DNA from 3 places in the Microbispora sp. NPDC046933 genome. Region 2 is predicted to be linked to each of the others. Evidence: riboswitches for the same ligand, from Rfam matches in the RefSeq annotation. Region 2 holds a riboswitch; each other region holds the start of a gene.
The links. Region 2 has a riboswitch for cobalamin ahead of ABZ857_RS11855 (ABC transporter substrate-binding protein). Riboswitches for the same ligand answer to the same signal wherever they lie in the genome.

Region 1: it holds a riboswitch for cobalamin, as region 2 does, so the genes downstream of both, ABZ857_RS23190 (cobyric acid synthase) here and ABZ857_RS11855 (ABC transporter substrate-binding protein) in region 2, are expected to answer to the same signal.
Region 3: it holds a riboswitch for cobalamin, as region 2 does, so the genes downstream of both, ABZ857_RS13540 (ribonucleoside-diphosphate reductase subunit alpha) here and ABZ857_RS11855 (ABC transporter substrate-binding protein) in region 2, are expected to answer to the same signal.

What each region holds. Positions count from the first base shown of each region.
Region 1 covers NZ_JBEYWW010000017.1:112,837-119,763, reverse strand. Annotated here, with positions in the region: gene cobN (cobaltochelatase subunit CobN) at 1-1,138, opposite strand, end outside; gene ABZ857_RS23190 (cobyric acid synthase) at 1,135-2,640, opposite strand; cobalamin riboswitch at 2,754-2,877, opposite strand; gene ABZ857_RS23185 (serine/threonine-protein kinase) at 2,940-4,406, opposite strand; gene ABZ857_RS23180 (FtsX-like permease family protein) at 4,519-6,927, shown strand, end outside.
Region 2 covers NZ_JBEYWW010000007.1:136,427-143,353, forward strand. Annotated here, with positions in the region: gene ABZ857_RS11820 (ATP-binding protein) at 119-628, opposite strand; gene ABZ857_RS11825 (helix-turn-helix transcriptional regulator) at 829-1,650, shown strand; gene ABZ857_RS11830 (DUF397 domain-containing protein) at 1,651-1,884, shown strand; gene ABZ857_RS11835 (hypothetical protein) at 2,002-2,277, shown strand; gene ABZ857_RS11840 (histidine phosphatase family protein) at 2,282-2,863, opposite strand; gene ABZ857_RS11845 (Gfo/Idh/MocA family oxidoreductase) at 2,963-3,835, shown strand; gene ABZ857_RS11850 (acyltransferase) at 3,798-5,072, opposite strand; cobalamin riboswitch at 5,489-5,624, shown strand; gene ABZ857_RS11855 (ABC transporter substrate-binding protein) at 5,702-6,652, shown strand; gene ABZ857_RS11860 (iron ABC transporter permease) at 6,766-6,927, shown strand, end outside.
Region 3 covers NZ_JBEYWW010000008.1:187,641-194,567, reverse strand. Annotated here, with positions in the region: gene ABZ857_RS13545 (ribonucleotide-diphosphate reductase subunit beta) at 1-123, opposite strand, end outside; gene ABZ857_RS13540 (ribonucleoside-diphosphate reductase subunit alpha) at 170-2,614, opposite strand; cobalamin riboswitch at 2,746-2,970, opposite strand; gene ABZ857_RS13535 (L-threonylcarbamoyladenylate synthase) at 3,254-4,231, opposite strand; gene ABZ857_RS13530 (hypothetical protein) at 4,635-5,342, opposite strand; gene ABZ857_RS13525 (TetR/AcrR family transcriptional regulator) at 5,452-6,048, shown strand; gene ABZ857_RS13520 (GntR family transcriptional regulator) at 6,735-6,927, opposite strand, start outside.

The DNA.
Region 1 (6,927 bases), on a different contig from region 2:
GCGCGTCGCCGTCGTCCGGCGCGTCGCCCACGTCGTACCCGGCCGCGCGCAGGGCGCGCAGCAGCACGACGGCGGAGGCCGGGGTGTCGAGCCCGACCGCGTTGCCGACCCGGGAGTGCCGTGTGGGATAGGACGACAGCACGATCGCCAGGCGCTTGTCCGCGTTCGGCACGTGGCGCAGCCGGGCGTGCGCGACCGCGAGCGCGGCCACCCGGCCGCACCGCTCGGGGTCGGCGACGTAGACCGGCACGCCGTCGGGCCCGTCCTCCTTGAACGAGAACGGCACCGTGACGAGCCTGCCGTCGAACTCGGGCACCGCCACCTGCATCGCGGCGTCCAGCGGCGACAGGCCGGCGTCCGAGTCCGCCCACACCGACCGGGGCGTGGTCAGGCACAGCGCCTGCAGCACCGGCACGTCGAGGGCGGCGAGCGCCCCGGCGTCCCAGGCGTCCTCGTCGCCCCCGGCGCTCGCGGCGGCGGCGACCGCACCGCCCGCGGCCAGCACGGTGACGACGAGAGCGTCCACCGGCCGCAGCAGGTCCAGGAGTTCGTCCCCGGCCCCGCGCAGCGATCCGCAGAAGACCGGCAGCACGTCCGCGCCCGCCGCCTCGACCGCGTCGCACAGCGTGTCGACGAACGCCGTGTTGCCCGACAGCTCGTGCGCCCGGTAGTAGACCACCCCGACCAGCGGGCGGCCCTCCCGGCGGGCCCGGCCGGGCCGCACGCCGTACTCCGGAGTACGCCGGGGCGGTGCGAACCCCTCGCCGGTCAGCAGGAGCGTGTCGGACAGGAAGCGGCGCAGCTCCGCCAGGTTGTCCGGGCCGCCCTCGGCCAGATAGGCGAGTGCCTGCGCCGCGACCCCGGACGGCACGGTGGACAGGGCCATCAGCGCGGCGTCCGGGGCCTGCTCGCCGCCGAGCACGACGGTGGGCCGCCCGGCGGCCAGCACGGCGTCGAGTCCCTCGGGCCACGAGCGCCTGCCGCCGAGCAGCCGGACGACGACGGCGTCCACGCCGTCCACCAGGGCGGGCACGTCCTCGGGGGCCGTACGCGCGGGGTTGGCGACCCGCCAGCCCGCCCCGCTGCGGGTCGCGGCGAGCAACTCGGTGTCGGCGGTGGACAGCAGCAGCATCGTCATGAGCGGGCCTCCCGCAACGCGATCTCGGCAGTGGGCAGGCCGGTGGGCACGCCGCGTTCGATCAGCCGCCACACGGCCTCGGTGTCCAGGTGCTCCTCGACCAGGTCGCCCAGCGCGTCGAGGCGGGCCTCCCGGTGCGCGGCGAACGTGCCGGTCCCCGGCAGCCAGTCGCGGCCGGTGACGGCGGCGACCTCGGCGAGGAAGGCTCTGCGGAACCCGTCGCGCTCGAACAGGCCGTGCCAGGTCGTGCCCCACACCGGCCCCACCCGGCAGCCGTCGAGGAACGGCTCGCCGCCCTCTGCCGTGACCCGGCCGTGGTGGATCTGGTAGCCCGTGACCTCCTGGCCGCGCCACTCGCCCTCCGCGAGCGCGAGCACCTTGTCCGGCGCGTACGCCGTGCGGGCCGGCAGCAGCCCCAGGCCGGGCACCCGGCCCGCCCTGCTCTCCACGTCGTCGTCGACGACCGTGCCGAGCATCTGGAAGCCGCCGCAGATCCCGAGCACCGGCAGGCCCTGGGCGGCGCGGCGGCGCAGCGCCGCGTCCAGACCGCGCTCGCGCAGCCAGGCGAGGTCGCCGACGGTGGCGCGGGTGCCGGGCAGCACGACGAGGTCGGCGTCGGCGAGCTCGGCGGGGGTGGTGGCCAGGCGCACGCTCACCCCCGGCTCGGCGGCCAGCGCGTCGGCGTCGGTGACGTTGGACATGCGGGGCAGCCGCACCAGCGCCACGCGCAGCACCTCACGCCCCACCGGCGGGGTGAGCAGGCCGGGACGGCTGTCGAGGTCGAGGGAGTCCTCCACGTCGAGCCAGAGCCCGGACCGCCACGGCAGCACGCCGAGGCACGGGCGTCCGGTCGCCTCCGCCAGCCAGTCGAGCCCGGGCCGCAGCAGCGCGAGGTCGCCGCGGAACTTGTTGACCACGAATCCGGCGATGTGCCGCTGGTCGTGCCGGTCGAGCACGGCGAGGGTGCCGGCGAAGTGCGCGAGCACGCCGCCCCTGTCGATGTCGCCGACGACGAGCGCCGGCAGGCCGGCCGCGCGGGCCAGGCCCATGTTGGCGATGTCGCGGTCGCGGAGGTTGACCTCGGCGGGGCTGCCCGCGCCCTCGCAGATCACCACGTCGTAGCGGCGGCGCAGGCCGTCGAGCGCGTCGAGGGCGACGTCGAGCAGGCGCATCTTGTGGTCGCGGTAGGACAGGGCGTCCACGTCGGCGTGCGCGCGGCCGAGCACGACGACGTGCGAGTGCCGCTCCCCGGCGGGCTTGATCAGCACCGGGTTCATCGCGGCCTCGGGCTCGACCCGGGCGGCCGCCGCCTGCATCGCCTGGGCCCGTCCGATCTCGCCGCCATCGGCGGTGACCATCGAGTTGAGCGCCATGTTCTGCGCCTTGAACGGCGCGACCCGTACGCCGCGGCGGGCCAGCCACCGGCACAGGCCGGCCACCAGGACGCTCTTCCCGGCATCGGAGGTGGTGCCCGCGACGAGCAGGCCGCCACTGGTCGCCACGTCAGGCGGTGGAGCGCGAAACCGGCAGTGAGGCGCGTGCGCGCAGGCCTGTCCGGGCCATGGCATGTCCCCCCTGGGGGTATCCGCGCCCCCGGTAGAAGGTCCGACGGCCGGAGTATCCTGGCTCCCGGATCGGCGCTTCCCCCGGCCTTCCCGCCCGTGCTGGGCAGTGGCGTGGGTGAGGGTCGCTCCCCGGTGACAGTGGCGGGACCGCGCCGGATTCACACCGGCTTCCTCCGCGTCCGTCGCTTGCGGTGGTCAACATACACCTTCGTGCCGTATGTCCCGCAAGTGTGGTGCTATGTGTGTTTGAGTGTGGCGATCATGTAGAACGGCACGTTCTTCGTCACCGCGTTCTCGCCGTGCCCGTTGTAGTCGAACGTCATCGCCCCGTTGTCGTGGACCGTCAGGTAGATCGTGCCGTTGCGCACGCAGTTGCCCCGCATGGACACCCGCTTCAGCCGCACCGTCGTCCCGCTGACCACCTCGAGCCTGGACCTGCCCACGCAGCGGTAGTCGACGAACTGCTCGGTGACGGTGTCGCCTCCCTTGGGCACGGTCAGGACGAGCGTGTCGTGCCCGCCGGGCTCGAAGGTCACCCTGCCGCGCCACACGCCCGCGAAGCGTGCGCCGAAGCGCAGGGGCTCGCGCCCTGCTGACGTCGCGGCGGGCGTCGGAGTGGGCATCGGAGTAGGCGTCGTGGTCGTGGGCGTCGTGGTCGTGGGCGTAGGCGAGGGGGCCGGCGTGACGACGGCCGTCGTGCGCCTCGCGTCATCGTCGGCGACGCCTTCGGACGGCAGCGTGGACAGCAGCACCCCCGCCGTCGCCGCGACCGCGAGTGTGACCGCCGCCCCCGCGAGCAGGCCCCGGCGGCGGCCCGAGCCGCGCGGCGAGGGGACGGTATCCGGTCCCGCGGACGGGGAACGCCGCGCGGCGGTGAGCGCGCCCGGGATGTCGCCGGCGGTCCCCTCCGGAACCGCGCCGAGCAGCCGCATCGTGATGTGGACGATGTCCGGGCGCTCCGCGGGGTCCTTGCGCAGGGCCAGCGCCACGATGGAGCGCAACGGCTCCTCCAGGTCGCCGAGGTCGGGCTCCTTGGTGAGCACGCGGTTCAGGACGGCGGGCAGCGTATCGTCGCCGAACGGCGGCCTGCCGGTGGCGGCGAACACCATCACGCAGCCCCACGCGAACACGTCCCAGGCGGGTGCGGGCGGCTCGCCGGCGATCTGCTCGGGCGCCATGTAGGCGGGTGTGCCGGCGATGCCGCTGCTCGCCGTGGTCGCGCCCAGATGGCGGGCGACCCCGAAGTCGACGACCCTCGGACCGTCAGGCCCCAGCAGCACGTTGGCGGGCTTGAAGTCGCGGTGGACGATCCCCGCCTGGTGTACGGCGGCGAGCGCGGTCGCGGTCGCCACGGCCAGCCGGTGCAGGGCGGGCCCGGACCGCCGTCCCGCCTGCTGCAGCGAGGGGCCCTCCACGTACTCGCTCACGACGTACGGCCGCGGGCCGTCCAGGTCGAAGTCGAGGACCTGAGCCACGCAGAACGGCGCGACCCGCCGCGCGGCGGCGATCTCCCGCGCGAAGCGGCGGCGGGCGTCCGCGTCCCCCGACCAGCCCTCATGCAGCAGCTTGACCGCCACAGGTGTGCCGTCGGCCGAACGGCCGAGGTAGACCACCCCCTGGCCGCCCGCGCCGAGGCGGCCCTCCAGCCGATAGCCGCCGATCCCGGCCGGATCTCCCGTGAGCAACGGCCTCACCGCAGGCATGCAGCCCTCCTCGGCCCGTTTTCCTCTCACCTTAGATGAACGGAACGCTGGTGCTTCTGGATCATGCTTGTCATGATGCCGGGATGAACGTGGTGAGGGCCGGGTCGTGAGGATGGTGCGAGCGCGGCTGCCGCTGGTGGTCCGGCGCGCGCTGGCCGAGCCCCTGCTGCTGGCCGCCGCGTTCGGCTCCATCCTGCTCGCCACCACGACGATCTCGGCTCTCCTGCTGCACGCGGGGTCGGCGACCCAGGCGGGGGTGCGGCGGGCCCTGGAGACGGCGCCGCTCACCGCCACCGCCACCGTCGTCACCTCCTCGGTCACGGCAGGGGACTATGCCGGCGTCGACCGGGCCGTCCGCACGGGGATCGCCCACGCCCACGGGGATGTGCCGGTACGGGTCATCGTGCGCGTCGAGTCCGACTCCTACGCGCTGGAGGGACAGGATCGCGGCGGCCGGCCCGTCCTGACCCGGTTCGCCATGTACGAGGGACTGGACGGCCGGGCGGACCTGGTGAGCGGGCGCTGGCCCCCGGAAAGGACTGGGGCGGGAACGGCGACGGTGGAAGTGGCGCTGTCCGAGCCGGCGTCGGGGGCTATGGGCGTGTCCACCGGCGACGAGTTCACCGTCGTGGGACGCCTGGACGGCAGGAAGGCCCGCGTGCGCGTCACCGGCGTCTTCCGGCTGCGCGACCCCGGCGACCCGCGCTGGGCGGGGGAGGAACTGCTGCGCTCCGGCACGAAAACGGGTGACTTCACCTCATACGGACCCCTGGTCGTGCCGTCCGGCACGTTCCTCGACAGGTTCGCGACCGGCGTCTCGGCCCGCTGGCTCGCCGAACCCGACCTGCGCAGGCTTCCGCCCGACCGGCTGCGGCCGTTCTCCGCGTCGGTCGGCGGGGTCTCCCGCGCCGTGCGGGCCGGCTGCCCCCGGTGCACGGTCACCGAGACGCTGTCCGCCACGCTGCTGCGGCTCGACCGCGACGCCCTGGTCGCCCGCTCCACCATGCTGGTCCCGGTGTTCCAGTTGCTGGTGCTGGGCGCGTACGCGCTGGCACTGACGGCGCGGCTGCTGGCCGAGCACCGCCGGATGGAGACGGCCCTGCTGCGCTCCCGGGGCGGCGGGTCGCCGCGGCTCGCCGCCCTGTCGGCGGGGGAGGCGCTGCTGATCGCACTGCCCTGCGCGCCGGTGGCGCCGTTCCTCGCGCCCGCCCTCCTCGGGCTGCTGGGGGCGTTCCCCTGGATCGAGGCGACCGGCGTCGAGCCTCCGCGGACGCCGGACGGGGCCACGTTCGCGGTCGCGGCGGCGGTCGCGCTCGCCTGCGCCGCGATGCTGGCGTTCCCGCCTCTCCTGGCCGCCCGCCGCACGTACGTCGAGGAGCAGGCCGAGCGCGGACGCGGCGACCGGCCCGGCCTGGCGCAGCGGGCCGGCGCCGACCTGGCGCTGCTCGTCGTGGCGGCGCTCGCCGTCTGGCGGCTGGTTCACTACGACGCGTCCGAGGCCACCCGGTTCGGCGGTGAGCTCGGGCTCGACCCGCTGATCGGGGCGGGCCCGGCGCTGGCCCTGCTCGGCGGCGGGATGGCCGCTGTGCGGCTGGTGCCCGCCGTCGCCGGGTTCGCGGAACGGGCGACGCGGCGGCGCTCCGGCTTCGGCCCGGCCCTGGCCGCACGGCAGGTGAGCCGGCGTCCCGCCCGTTATGCCGGTCCCGCGCTGCTGCTGACGATGGCGGTCGCGATCGGCGTGCTGTCCCTCACCACCGCCGCCACCTGGCGGGGCGCGCAGGAAGACCGGGCGCGGCATCTCGCGGGCGCCGACCTGCGTGTCGCGGCCCTTCCCGGGGACGACGCGCGCACATTCGAGACGCTGCCGGGGGTCGTGGCGGCCGCACCGGCGTACCGCGCCACGGTCGTGGCGGACAGCGCGGACGCCACCCTGATCGCCCTGGACGCCGCGCGAGCGGGCCGTGTCCTGCTGCTGCGTCCCGACCTTTCGGAGCTGTCACCGGCGGAGCTCGCGGGCCGGCTCGCCGGTCCCTCCGGACAGGCGCTGCCGGTGGTGGTGACCGCGGGTCTGGCGGACGCCGTACGGATCACGGCCGGCACGGCGACGATACCGATCAGAGTGGTGGGCGTCGTCGCGGCGATGCCCGGCACACCGGAGGGGACCCCGGCCCTGCTCGCCGACCTGGCGGCGCTGCGGGAACAGGCGAAGGGCGCGCAGTGGCCGGTGACGGAGTGGTGGCTGGCCGCCGACGGGCACGACACGACCCGAGCCGCCGCCGTGGCCTCCGGGCGAGGGCACAGGGACGTCGTCGACGCGGCCGCGCTGACCCGGAGCTTCCGGGACGACCCCACGGCGGCCGGCCTGCAGGGCGCGCTGCTGCTCGGCTTCGCGGCGGCGCTGGCGTTCGCCGTGCTGGGATTCCTGGTCAACGCGGCGGTCCTGGCACGGGAGCGCAGGGGTGAGTTCGCCGTGCTCGGCGCGCTCGGCGTGCGCTTCCGGCAGACGCTGGGCCTGCTGGCG
Region 2 (6,927 bases):
AGGTTTTCCGGCGCTCCTGACGGGAGAACCGTCATTCCCCGGCCGGGGCGGCGGAGGGCCCCGGCGAAACGCGTGGCCCCGCCGTCCGGCCGCCGGCCCCTGTTCGGGCCGCGCTGCTTCAGGCCGCCAGTACGGCCCACACCGCCTTGCCCTGCGGGACGAGCGGGCACCATCCCCAGCACACGCTCAGCGACTCCACGATGTGCAGCCCGAGGCCGCCCGGCTCGAAGGGCGTGGGATCCCGCAGCACCGGCGCGGACGACCCGGGGTCGGTGATCGCGCAGGTCACGTGCGCGCCCCGCCGGATCAGCGACAGCCGCATGGCCTCCCGCGCGCGGCTGTCGGCGAGCGTCATGCCGTGCCGCAGGGCGTTGGTGACCAGTTCCGAGACGACCAGTTCCATCCCGTCGAGCAGGTCCGCCAACTGCCAGCCCGAGAGCGTCCCGAGGGCGAAGCTGCGCGCCGAGTGGACCGACTCCGCGCGGGGCGGCAGGACGAAGGTGGCGCTGGCGGTGGCCGACCCGGGTTCGAGGAGATCGCGAGCGGGCTCCGGCCACCAGCCGATAGGCGGCCACCAGTCGAGCGCCGACCACTGGTTCTGGCCACGAGTCAGGTTCGTGGACTGCACGGGATCATGATGAGGGACACTCCCGTGCATGTGCAAGAGCGAATGCACGTGCAAGCGCGTTGTGCAAGCGCTACGGTTACCCCCGAACACCACTGGGACGAAGGGGGCGATCTTTGACAGACTGTGAACCAGTCCACAAAGCGGAGGAATAGCACGTGTCCATAGATCCGCCCGGATCCGGTTCCACCGTTCGACGCATCATGCTCGGCGCGAGCCTTCGCCGGCTGCGTGAGCAGCGGGGCCTGACCCGCGAGGTCGCCGGATTCCACATCCGTGCCTCGGAGTCGAAGATCAGCCGGATGGAGCTCGGCCGGGTCGGGTTCAAGACACGTGACGTCGAAGACCTCCTCACGCTGTACGGCGTCCACGACGACGCCGAGCGGCGTGGCCTGCTGGAGATGGTCCGCGAGGCGAACACGCCCGGGTGGTGGCACAAGTTCGGCGAGGTGCTGCCGAACTGGTTCGTCACCTACGTCGGCCTGGAGGAGGCGGCCAGCGTGATCCGCACCTACGAGGTGCAGTTCGTGCCCGGCCTGCTGCAGACGGCGGCGTACGCCCGCTCGGTGATCCGGCTCGGTCATCCGGACGCCCCGGACGACGAGCTCGAACAGCGCGTCCATCTGCGACTGCAGCGGCAGGAAAGACTCACGCGCAAGGACGGCCCCCGGTTGTGGGCCGTCATCGACGAGGCCGCGCTCAGGCGGCCCATCGGAGGGAGTGCGACGATGCGGGAGCAGCTCCAGCACCTGCTGGAGGTGTCCACGCTGCCCAACATCACCCTTCAGGTGATGCCCCTTCGCTACGGGATGCACGCGGCCGAGGGAGGCGCGTTCACCATCCTCCGCTTCCCGGAGTCCGACCTTTCGGACGTGGTCTACGTCGAGCAGCTCTGGGGTGCGCTCTACCTGGACAAACGTGAGGACATCGATCCCTACCTCACGGCCATGGAGCAGCTGTGCGTGGAGAGCACCACGCCCGGCGGCACTGCCGAGATCCTCGGCGAACTTCTCAGAGAGACATGAATGCAGACATATAACGGGATGCCCGCAACCGACATCGCCGGGGTCACCTGGCGGAAGAGCGCCCACAGCAACTCGACCGGCAACTGCGTGGAGCTGGCCGAGCTTCCCGACGGCAGCGTGGCCGTCCGGAACTCCCGCTATCCCGACGGGCCGGCGCTCATCTACACACGCGACGAGATCCGGGCCCTGGTGCTCGGGGTCAAGGACGGCGAGTTCGATGGCCTCCTGGTGTGACCCGTCTTCTGGTGTGACCCCGTGTTCACCCGCTTCTCACGGGCGTAACAGCGCGACGCGGGAGGCGTAACACGGATCCGGCACAGTGAGTCCCAGGAAAGCTCACAAGGGGGACCCGTGCTGGACCAGATGACTCTTTACCCGGTGGCCGACGACGTGCTGTTCGCACCCGGAGGCCGCGTGGTGATCCGCACCTACGGCGTCGCCGTACCGGCCGACCCGGCGGACGGGCGGCCCAGGTCGGTGGCGTACCGGACGTGGGTCACCGGGGTACGGGAGCAGCCCAGGTACTGGCGGTGGGGGCACTTCGAGGACGCCCGGCGCGGCCACCGCAAGGTCCTGGAATGGCTGACCGGCCGAGGCCCGCAACCCCAGCCGGTCGCCCACGCGTGATCGTTCACACGGGCGCGTTCCAGCGGAGCAGGACGGGCTCGTCGCCGTGCTCGTAACCCAGGACGGAGTACGTCCCGGTGTCGAGGCGGAAGTGCCTCCCGTGGTCGGCGGGCAGCGAAAGCCAGCGGGCCGTCAGCACGCGCAGGATGTGCGCGTGCGCGACCACCAGGACGTCGCCGTCCGAAGAGCGGATCCGGGCGAGGACCTTGTCCGCCCGCTCCCCGACGTGCTCGACGGTCTCACCCGGGTGCGTCTCGTCTCCGGGGACGACGCCGTCCCGCCAGACGTACCAGCCGGGGCGTGACCTGCGGATGTCGGGGGTGGAGACGCCCTCGTAGCCGCCGTAGTCCCACTCCCACAGGTTCGGGTCCACCTCGTACGGCCCGGCGCCGGCCAGTTCGGCCGTACGGCGGGCCCGCTGCGCGGGACTGACGAGGACCAGCGCGAACGACCGGTCCGCCACCAGGCGGGACAGGGCGCGCGCCTCCTCCTCGCCGTGCGGTGTCAGCGGCAGGTCGGTGCGGCCCGTGTGCCGCCCGGCCCTGCTCCATTCGGTCTCGCCGTGCCTCAGCAGGATGACGTTCATAGACGGTCCATCTTGCCCGTACGGCCGATTTCACGCGCGGCGGCCCCCTTGACCGGACGCCCGTGGACTCCAGTAAGGTCCCGGCGGAAAGGGGGCGCCATGGAGCCGGTGCGGGTGGGACTCGTCGGTGCGGGACCGTGGGCGGAGATGGTCCACGCCCCCGCCCTCGCGGCCGGGCCGCACACGACGCTGTCCGGAGTCTGGGCGCGCAGGCCGGAGGCGGCGCAGGCGCTGGCAGGCGTCCACGGCGCGCCCTCCTTCGAGCGGCTGGAGGACCTGTTCGAGGCGTCGGAGGCGGTCGCCTTCTGCGTGCCGCCCGCCGTACAGGCCGAGCTGGGCGTGCTCGCGGCCCGGGCGGGCAGGCCGCTGCTGCTGGAGAAGCCGCTCGCGGCCGGCCTCGACGGCGCCCGGCGCCTGGCCGGGGCGATCGAGGAGGCGGGGGTCGCCTCCCAGATGCTCTTCACGTTCCGCTACTCGGCGGCCACGACCGACTTCCTCGACCGGGTCCGGCGGATCGAGCCCTTCGGCGGGCACGCCGCCAACATCTCCGGAAGCCTGCGCGGCGGCCCCTTCGCCACCCCCTGGCGGCTTGAGCGCGGGGCGGTGCTCGACGTGGGCCCGCACATGATCGACCTGCTCGACGCCGCGCTCGGCCGGGTGGTCGCCGTCAGGGCCCACGGCGACCCGCTCGGCTGGGTCGGCCTGCTGCTGGAGCACGAGGGCGGCGCGGTCAGCGAGGCGTCGCTGTGCATGGCCGCCGAGGGCGAGACCCCGCCCAGCCGGATCGACGTGTACGGACGGCTCGGCAGCGCCACGCTGCTCGGCTCCGAACTCGGCGACGTCTTCCCCGAGGTGGTCAGGCAGTTCGCGGGCACGGTGCGCGACGGCGGCGGGCATCCGCTCGACGCCCGCCACGGCCTGCGCCTGCAGGAGGTCATCGACGACGTGGAGCGGCAGCTGCGGGCCGGCTGACCAGGGCCAGGCCCGCGACCAGGGCGGCCGACGCGATCAGCGGCGCCGGGCCGGGTGCGAAGCCGCTGATCGTGAGGGCGAGCAGCGCGCCGCCGACGAGCGGGGCGGCCGCCACCACGTGCCGGTGGGCGGCGGCGCCCGCGGGCTCCTCGAACCGGCCGAGCAGCGCGGTGAGCGCGACCAGGACCAGCGCCAGGGCGGCCAGCCACAGCGGGACGGCGCTCCACCAGGCCGCCGAGCCGGCGTGCGGGGTCGCCAGCCCGAAGCCGACGGTCGCCACACCGGCGACGGCGACGAGCGCGGTCATGTGCCACAGGTAGACGGTCATCATGCGCGGCGCGAGCGCGGTGAGCACCGCCTCGGCCCGGGGCCGGGCGGCCAGCGCGTTCAGGGCGGGGCGCAGCAGCATCGCCAGGCCGAGCTGGCCCGCGAACAGCGCGAGCAGGCAGGCGCTCGGCGGTGCCATGTTCGAGATCATCCCGGGCATCCCGATCATGCTCGCGGGGTAGGGCCCGGTGGCCACGAGGGCCGCCACCATTCCGAACCCGGCCACCGCGAGCCAGGCGGCGCGGCGCCCCCTCAGCCATTCCAGGCCGCCCTCGGCGTACCGGAACCCGACCTGGTGGACGGCCAGCCAGACGAACGCGACGTTGAGGTAGCCGGCGGCCTCCAGACCGGAGAACCGGACCACGTCCATCAGCACCGCGCCGCCCGCCAGCACCGGCAGGGCCACCCCGGCCCGCACCCGCAGCAGGTGCGGCGTGGCCACCACGGCCAGCAGGTAGACCGCCAGGAACCAGAGCAACTGGCCGACCGTCCGCGCGGCCACCTCCACCGGCTGCGCGGGCACTCCGAGGGCCACCAGGAGGTGGGGGAGCGGCAGCCAGACGACCGCGAGCGGCACCACCGGCCAGGCCAGGCGGCGCACCCGCCGCGCCGTCCATTCGCGGGCCGTGCCGCCCCGGCGGACGGCGGACTGGAAGCTGATCGCGTTGGCCGCGCCGCCGGCGAAGAAGACCAGCGGCATGACCTGCGAGATCCAGGTGACGTACGGAATCGCCGCCAGGGCGTTGCCCGTGGTCAGCCGCCCCTGGGCGTACGACAGGACCGGCATGGTCCAGTGCTGGACGACCACGAGGACCATCCCGAAGACGCGCAGGACGTCGATGAAGCGGTCCCGTGGCGCGGGCGAGGCCGGCGCCCTCTGGGGAGCGGGAGGAAGCATGGTCAGGGACACGGGGGCCGCCTTCGCTGTGTCGGCCGCCGGGGGGGTGGTGGACCCGCGGGCGGCGGGGGTGTCGGTGTCTCGGTGAGCTCGGTGTCTCGGCGAGCTCGGGGTCCCGGTGGGTCTCGGGGTCCGTGGGCTCGGGGTCCCGGTGGGTCTCGGGGTCCGTGGGTCTCGGGGTCCTGGTGGGTCTCGGAGTTTCGGTGGGTCTCGGAGTCTCGGATCCGGGAGCGGTTCAAGCGTCTCGCCTCGGCCCCGCCCGGCGCAGCGACGCGGTCCCTACTTCCGATCATGCGCGGTCCCCTACCGCCGGGGTGGGGCCTGCCCTACCATCCCCGCGTACGCCGAGGCAGGCGGCCCGGCCGACGCGCGTCGCACACACCGCGGTGCGGTGCGGTGCCGGGCGCGGACGGGCCGGGGGTGGACGCCGTGTGAGGGATTGGTACCGTTGCGTCCGACGCGCGCCGCGTAGCGAAGTCCGGTGAGAATCCGGCGCTGTCCCGCAACTGTGGTTCCCCGCCCCGGGGACGAGCCAGGTCGCCTGCGCTGTGCGCCGACGCCATCGACCCTCGTGGAAAAGGGTGATCCGTCGCTTCCAGCGGGTCCCTCGATTCCCGGCATTCCCCCTGATGGAGGACCTCGTGAGGCCCGTACGCACGGCCGTCGCGGGTGTGGTGCTGGGCGTGCTCGCTCTGGCCGGCTGCGGCCAGACCGACGGCGCCGCCACGTCCGCGACCCCCACATCCACCGCCTCGGACGGCGCCGGGCAGGGTGCGTTCCCCGTCACGGTCCAGGCGGGCAACGGCGCGGTGACCATCGCCAAGAGGCCCGAGCACATCGTGTCGCTGTCCCCGACGGCCACCGAGATCCTGTTCGCGATCGGCGCGGGCGGCCAGGTGGCGGCGGTGGACGACCAGTCGAACTACCCGCCGGAGGCGCCCAAGACGTCGCTGTCGGGGTTCAAACCCAACGTCGAGGCGATCGTCGCCGCGAAGCCCGACCTCGTCGTGCTCGCCAACGACCTGGAGGGCGTGGTCGCCGGGCTCGGCAAGGTCGGCGTGCCGGTGCTGCTGGAACCCGCCGCGACCAAGCTGGACGACACCTACGACCAGATCAGGGACCTCGGCGCCGCCACCGGCAACGCGGCCAAGGCCGAGGAGGTGGCGAGCGGCGTCAAGCAGAAGATCGACGCCCTCGCGGCGGCGGCGCCGAAGGGCAAGGACCTGACGTACTACCACGAGCTGGACACCACGCCCTACGCGGCGACGTCGAGCACGTTCATCGGGCAGGTCTACAGCCTGTTCGGGCTGAAGAACATCGCCGACGAGGCGCCCGACGCGGCGGGCGGCTACCCCAAGCTGTCGGCGGAGTTCGTGGCCAAGGCCGACCCCGACCTGATCTTCCTCGGCGACACCAAGTGCTGCGGCCAGAACGCCGCCGCGCTGGCCAAGCGACCGGGCTGGTCCGGCCTGTCCGCCGTGAAGAAGGGCCGCGTGGTGGAGCTGGACGACGACGTCGCCTCCCGCTGGGGGCCTCGGGTCGCCGACCTCGCCCAGGCCGTCAGCGACGCCGTGCAGAAGGCGGCGAGCTGAGCCGGTGGTGACACGGACACCCGTGGTGGCGCGGTGAGTGGTGGCGTGCTGAGTGGTGGCGTGCTGAGTGGTGGCGTGCTGAGTGGTGGCGCGGTGAGGCCGGTGGTGGCGTGATGACGCCGGTCCGGCCGCGCGGCCGGGCGCTGCTCGTCGCGTCCGCCGTGCTGGCGGCCAGTCTCGTCCTCGGCCTGATGGCGGGCGCGGCGGGCATCTCGCCCCGCGCCATCGTGCTGGCGCTGCTCGACCGCCTGCCGCTGGTGTCCGTGCACTCGGGG
Region 3 (6,927 bases), on a different contig from region 2:
CACCGTCCAAGTGTTCTTGATCGCGTCCCGGAAGCGGTCGAAGAAGCGGGGGTAGCGCATCGGCCTCAGCGTGAGGCTCATTCCCGGGTCGAGCAGCATCGGAGCCTCGGGGGCAGTGGTCATGACTGTCGCCTTTCGAGTAACGCTTGGGGGTTTGGGAGCCGCGTGCTCATTGGCACGCTTCGCACGACTCCGGGTTCTCCAGGGAGCAGGCGAGCGCCTCAGCGGTCATCGCCGCCTTCTCGGAGACCGTTCGCTCCGGCTGCGCCTTCTGCGGCGCGAGGGACACCGTCGCCTGCTGGATCCGCGTAGCCGGGCGCGATCGCAGGTAGTAGGTGGTCTTCAGGCCGCTCTTCCAGGCGTAGAGGTACATCGAGGAGAGCTTGTCGATGGTCGGTGCGCTCATGAACAGGTTGAGCGACTGGCTCTGGTCGATGTACGGCGCCCGCGCGGCGGCCATGTCGATCAGCGCCCGTTGGGGCAGCTCCCAGGCTGTGCGGAACAGTTCCCGCAGCTCCGCCGGGAGTTCCTCGATTCCCTGGACCGAGCCCTCGGCCCGCTTGATGGCGGTCCTGATCTCCTCGTTCCACAGGCCGCGCGCCTTCAGCTCCGCCACCAGCGCGCTGTTGATCTGGAGGAACTCGCCGCTGAGGGTCTCGCGCTTGAAGAGGTTGGACACCTGGGGCTCGATGCACTCGTAGCACCCGGCGATGGACGCGATGGTCGCGGTGGGCGCGATCGCGACGAGCAGGGAGTTGCGCAGCCCGTGCTCGGCGATCCGCTCACGAAGCGCCGTCCAGCGCTCGTCCTGGGTGCCGGTGACCTTCCACAGGTCGGGTTGCAGGAGCCCGCGGGCGGCCCGGGTCTGCTGGAAGGCCGGATGAGGGCCCGCCTTCGCGGCCAGGTCGGCCGAGGTCTCCAACGCCGTCAGATAGATCTCCTCGGCGATGCGGGTGGACAGTTCCTTCGCCTCGGGGGAGTCGAACGGCATCCGAAGCGCGAAGAAGACGTCCTGGAGGCCCATCACGCCGAGGCCGACCGGGCGCCAGCGGGGGTTGCTGGCCGCGGCCTGCGGGCTCGGGTAGTAGTTGATGTCGATGACGCGGTCGAGGAAGGTGACCGCGGTGCGCACGGTGGCGCGCAGCCGCTCCCAGTCCATCTCGCTTCCGGCAGGGTGCGTGGCGAGGTGCGCGGCGAGGTTGACCGAGCCGAGGTTGCACACGGCGGTCTCCGTGTCGCCGGACACCTCGATGATCTCCGTGCACAGGTTGGACAGGTGCACCACGTTGCCGGGCTCGGCGGTCTGGTTGCACAGCCGGTTGGACGCGTCTTTGAAGGCCATCCAGCCGTTGCCGGTCTGGGCCAGCGTGCGCATCATCCTGGCGTACAGGTCCCTGGCCTTGACCTGCCGGACGTACCGGCCGGCGGCCTCGGCGGCGCGGTAGGCGGCGTCGAAGTCCTCGCCCCACAGGTCGGGCAGCTCCGGGACCTCGTTCGGGTCGAACAGCGACCACATCGCGTCGGCCTCGACCCGGCGCATGAACTCGTCCGGGATCCAGTTGGCGAGGTTGAGGTTGTGGGTGCGGCGGGCGTCCTCGCCGGTGTTGTCGCGCAGTTCGAGGAACTCCTCGATGTCGGGGTGCCAGGTCTCCAGATAGACACAGGCCGCGCCCTTGCGGCGGCCACCCTGGTTGACGGCGGCCACCGACGCGTCGAGGGTGCGCAGCCACGGCACGATGCCGTTGGAGTGCCCGTTGGTGCCCCGGATGAGCGCCCCCCGCGAACGGACCCGCGACCAGGAGATGCCGATCCCTCCGGCGAACTTCGACAGCTGCGCCACCTGCGCGTACCGCTCGTAGATCGAGCCCAGTTCGTCGCGGGGAGAGTCGACCAGGTAGCAGGAGGACATCTGGGTGTGCCGGGTCCCCGAGTTGAACAGCGTCGGCGAGCTGGGGAGATAGGCCAGCGACGACATCAGCCGGTAGAACCCGATCGCCTCGGCCGGTGTGGTCGCCAGGCCGCACGCCACGCGCAGCAGCCAGTACTGCGGGGTCTCCAGCACCAGCCGGGTGGAAGGGTGGCGCAGCAGGTAACGGTCGTACACCGTGCGCAGGCCGAAGTATTCGAACCGGAGGTCGCCTCTCGGGTCGATCGCGTCGTCGAGCTTGCGGGCGTTCGCGGCGACGAAGCCGGCCGTGGCGTCGCCGATCAGCCCCTGCGCGTGCCCGAGCCGGATCGCCTGGCTGAAGGAGGCCACTCCCTGGCCGCGGACCTCCTTGTCGATGTACCCGGCCAGCAGCCTGGCGGCCAGGCGTGAGTACTGCGGCTCCTCGCCGATCATCTCCGCCGCGGTCTGGATCGACAGCCGATCCAGCTCGGCGGTGGTGGCCCCGTCGTACAGGCCGCTGATCGTCTTGGTCGCCACGCGGAGCGGATCGATGTCGGTGAGATCGTCCGCCCAGCGCTCCACCGCTCGGACGATCTTGTTGACGTCGACCGGCTCGCTCGCCCCGTTGCGCTTGCGTACGTGCATCTGCACCCGTCGCGGCATGGACACCTGCCGCTCGGCGTCCACCGACGACACCCCGTCCGGTGACACCCCTGTGACCGTCACAGCCTCTCCTCGCGAACTCGGTCCCAAGGCCCGAGGCACCGCGCAGGAGGCATCCCGGCGAGCACGCGAAAGCGGTCCGCCAGAGCCATCAGCCGTCCCGCGCGGCCTCCGACCGGCCGCGTACCCATTCATCCAGTACGCGGCGCGCTGGCAGGTCTTCGGACTCGTGGGCGGCGCGGCATGTCGCCGCGTTGCCTACTGGTTGTCGCTTCCCAGATCGCCGGTAGGCCGGATCCAGTGCGTGTGACAACGGTCGTTCCCACTCACCGCTGCGGGGCAGTCCCGGACTCGCACCGGGTTCCCTCTTGCCTCGGCCGTCCTGGATGGACGGCCGAACCAGCTGCAGCGACCACCATATATAGGGGGCGAGGAAAAGTCACACCCAACATGTCGCGTCACAGGGGTTACGCGCCCTTTGTGTGCCCGGCGAAAACAGCCGTTCCTCAGCGGGCGCGGGACAGGGCGCGAGGGCGCCGGTGCTCCGGCTCAGCTCGCGTGCGAAGGCGGTGAAGCTTCTCGGTCACCACCCGGTGGTCAGGGTGGAGAGCTCACCCGGGCGTTTCCGTTCGGCCGTCTTGTGCAAGCGGGGCCGGACGCGCATCAGGTGTCGGCAGGAACATCGACCGGCGCGGGCGCCGGTCACTCGGACGGCCGGGGCCCCGCGGCGCGGCGGAGCCGGTTGGCGATCGCCAGCCCCAGCCCCTCCTCCACCGGCAAGGACGCGACGATGAGGTCGCACCCCCGCTGGTCGAGCTCGCGCAGGAACCCGTACAGCCCGCGCGCGTAGGCGGCCATCGAACCGGGGACCGCCACCACGGCATGCGCCTTCACCTGAGCGTCGCCATAGGAAGGGGGAAGAAAGACACCCACCCGGTGCCCCAGCTCCTGCGCGAGCTCCGCTTCGACGACGACCTTCTCGGGCTCGACGAGGACGACCCGCGCACGCGGCGCGTAGTGTGACGGATGCTGGCCCGGCACCCGAATGCGGCTCGTCGAGTGGACCGCGAGCGTGCCCCCCAGCACCGCTTCGAGGTCCTCCCGCGTCACCCCGCCGGGCCGAAGGACGCTCGGGGTGTCGCCTGTGGCGTCGACGATGGTCGACTCGACGCCGACCTCGCAGGGGCCGCCGTCCAGCACGAAGTCGACGGCATCACCGAGCTCCGTACGGACGTGGTTCGCCGTCGTGGGGCTGACCGAGCCGAAGCGGTTGGCGGACGGGGCCGCGACACCTCCGCCGAAGGCCGACAGCAGCGCGAGCGCGACGGGGTGGTCGGGCACGCGCACGGCCACCGTCTCCAGGCCACCGGTCGCTTCGAGGGGCACCCGGCGACCGCGCCGCAGGACCAGCGTGAGTGGCCCAGGCCAGAAGCGTTCGGCCAACAGGCGCGCGGTCACGGGCACGTCCTCGACCCAGTCGCCCAGGTGCTCCGCGCCGCCGATATGGATGATCAGGGGATGGGAGGGCGGGCGCCCCTTGACCTGGAAGACGCGCGCGACGGCGGCGGGATCCTCGGCGTTGGCGCCCAGACCGTAGACGGTTTCGGTCGGGAAGGCCACCAGACCTCCGGCGCGCAGCACAGCGGCCGCCTTCTCGATGTCACTGGTTCTTGCCGTCACCCTCGCAATCCTCTCACTGTCCCACTCCCCACACTCCGCGGTCTCGCCGGCGCCTGGCAAGCGACCAGGGCCGACGGCACGCGTGAGCCCGGACGCACGAAAGCCGTCACAGCGGCACCGGGGGAACGCCGCCAGGACGCCCCCGGCCCAGCGTAGAACCCGCAGGCCCTACCCTGGTTCACCAGTCCCCCGCGATGATCATGTCGGCGGTTGAGCGGCGGTTCGAGGTGGGTTCGATGACCGCACTGGATCTCCAGGATGGCGACCTGGGCGGCATCGTGGCCTGGTACTCGACCCACCACGTCCCAACGGAGCCGCCGAGCGGGCGCGGGCCGCGAGGCGGCGTTCGCCGTGTGGCTCTCAGCCCTCGCCGGTCTGGGGGCCGATGGATATCGCTTGCCGGTTACCGGGTCGCGGTCGCTGCGTTTCGGATCCAGCTGCGGAACTCGACCGCCAGGTGTTCGCAGTGCCCCTCGATCATCGAGTCCGGCGCGGCGGACGGGTAGATGATGCGCACCACGACGTCCGCGCCGGTATCGGTGTCCCGTGCCTGGTGCAGGGCGTACGCGAAAGGCGTGCCGTCATCGAGGCTCAGCAGGGCATTCATCAGCGTCGCCGGATAGGACGGGTCGAGGTATTCAGCGACCAGCGGGGGCAGTTCGCGGGCCACCGCCACCTTGAACCGAGTGAGGTGACCCCCGATCGTCTCCACCATCCCACCCGTGTAGTTCGGCGGCTCGACGTAGTGCTCGGGGTGAGCGTTGAGGAGCAACGCCTTGTCCTGGAAGCGGCCGGTGGCGGTCTGCGACTGGAACCAGTTGGCCAGGTCTGTGCCGCTGAGTCCGCGTACGGTGAATTCGGTGCGCGACTCACGGTAGGTGCCGTCCGAAGCCTCGATGATCTCCTTGTGGAAGCGATCGCCGGCGTCGATCTGCTCGGCAAGGAGGTCCATCATCACCTGCCCACCGGCCACCGTCTTCAGGTTCCTCAGGGCTCGCCGTGCGGCCTTCAACTCCCACTGATCCACCGTCGACTCATCGAACGTGCGGCCCATTGTGTGTACGTCGACCGTCACCGAGGTAGACGGCTGCACATCGGCAGTGGTGCCCATTGCATCCCCTCTCATGATGCGAGTAGCTGCACCAGTACTGTCGGGATGACTGGCGCAGGAGGCGTGTTTGCCCATGTCGCGGGCTTGGCCAGGAGTGTAAGATGCATTCGTGCATCTTACAAGGGGAGAGCCTGCCCGCACCCGTCGCCGACATGGCGCGGAGCTGGAGGCCGCACTGCTCGACGCCGCGTGGGACGAACTGATGGAGCGCGGGTATGCCGCGCTCACCTTCGCTGGGGTCGCGCAACGTGCCGGCACCAGCCGGCCGGTCGTCAACCGCCACTGGGCGACCAAGGAGACACTCGTTCGTGACGCCATCACCCGCGCCAGCGATCAGTTCTCGCTCGTCGATCCTGACACTGGATCCCTGCGTGATGACACCATTGCGCTACTCGAACAGCTCAACGGAGCGTTCACAATGTTCGCCGCGACCATGACCGCACAGTTGGCCGCCTACTTCGAAGAGACTGGAACAACGCCCGCCGGGCTGCGTACCTCCCTGATCGATCAAAGGTGGTCGCTGATCGAGTCCGTGACGCAACGTGCCGCCGAACGAGGAGAGATCGATAGTTCGAAACTGACCCCGCGAATCGCGCGGTTGCCCTACGACCTGCTCAGACACGAAGTACTCATGAACCTGAGACCGATGTCCTCGTCAGCCATCCAAGAGATCGTCGACACCATCTTCATTCCACTGATCACCTGAGCTGCCGGCGGGCGCCGGGCGTGTTCGACGAACCACTCCAGATCGGCTCCGGACAGGGGCAGGACGGAAGCCCTGTGAGGTTCCAGGCGGGGCGCTTGCGAAGGAGGACAGTGCGGTGAAGGAGGACAGTGCAGTGAAAGGACGCCTGCGGTCGGTTCTCGCGGGGCTACGTCGTGATCTCGCCGGGTTGAAGAAGCGCAAGGGTGGGCGCTCCACAGAGGGATACAGCCCGGCCTTTGACCCGTCTCTGCCGCGAGGGCATGCTTCCTACGGCCCCAGCTCTGACGACAAGGACCACCTCCGCCACAGATGACAGGGCAGCGCCACTGACCGTCCGGCGGACATCCCTGCCCGCTGCGATCAGGGACGCCGCGGACAATCGCGGATCATCCGCGGAAGGGCTTCAGACCCGTCCGCCGTCCGATACCCCGTCGGCAGGCGCTGACCCGCTGTGGTCGCCACTGTGGTCGCCGATGGCCGGCCGGGAGGCGAGAACAGCGAGTCAGGCCGCGCCGGTCCGCGGGAGTGAGCAAGCTTGAATCCGCCGGGCAGCCATGCGGGCAGCCCGGCGCGGAAATTCCGAGCTCGCGAAGGAATTTCCGCGGGTGGAGCGGAGCGGGCTTCGCGAGGACCGGAGGTCCCTTCCGGCGCGGTGACCGACCCGGCCGAGGTTCGTGGACACCCCACTACTCGCCGAGGTAGGTCTCCACGTGTTCGGCGATCGCTCGCTCGGTGGCTTCCGGGTCGCCTGCGCGGATGGCCTCCAGCAGCGCCCGGTGCTGGCGTGGGATTTCGGCGGGGTCGGTGTGCGCCGGTGCGTCCCGGACGAAGTAGGCACGGACCCGCGGCTGGATGGTCCGCCAGATGGCCAGCGTCTGC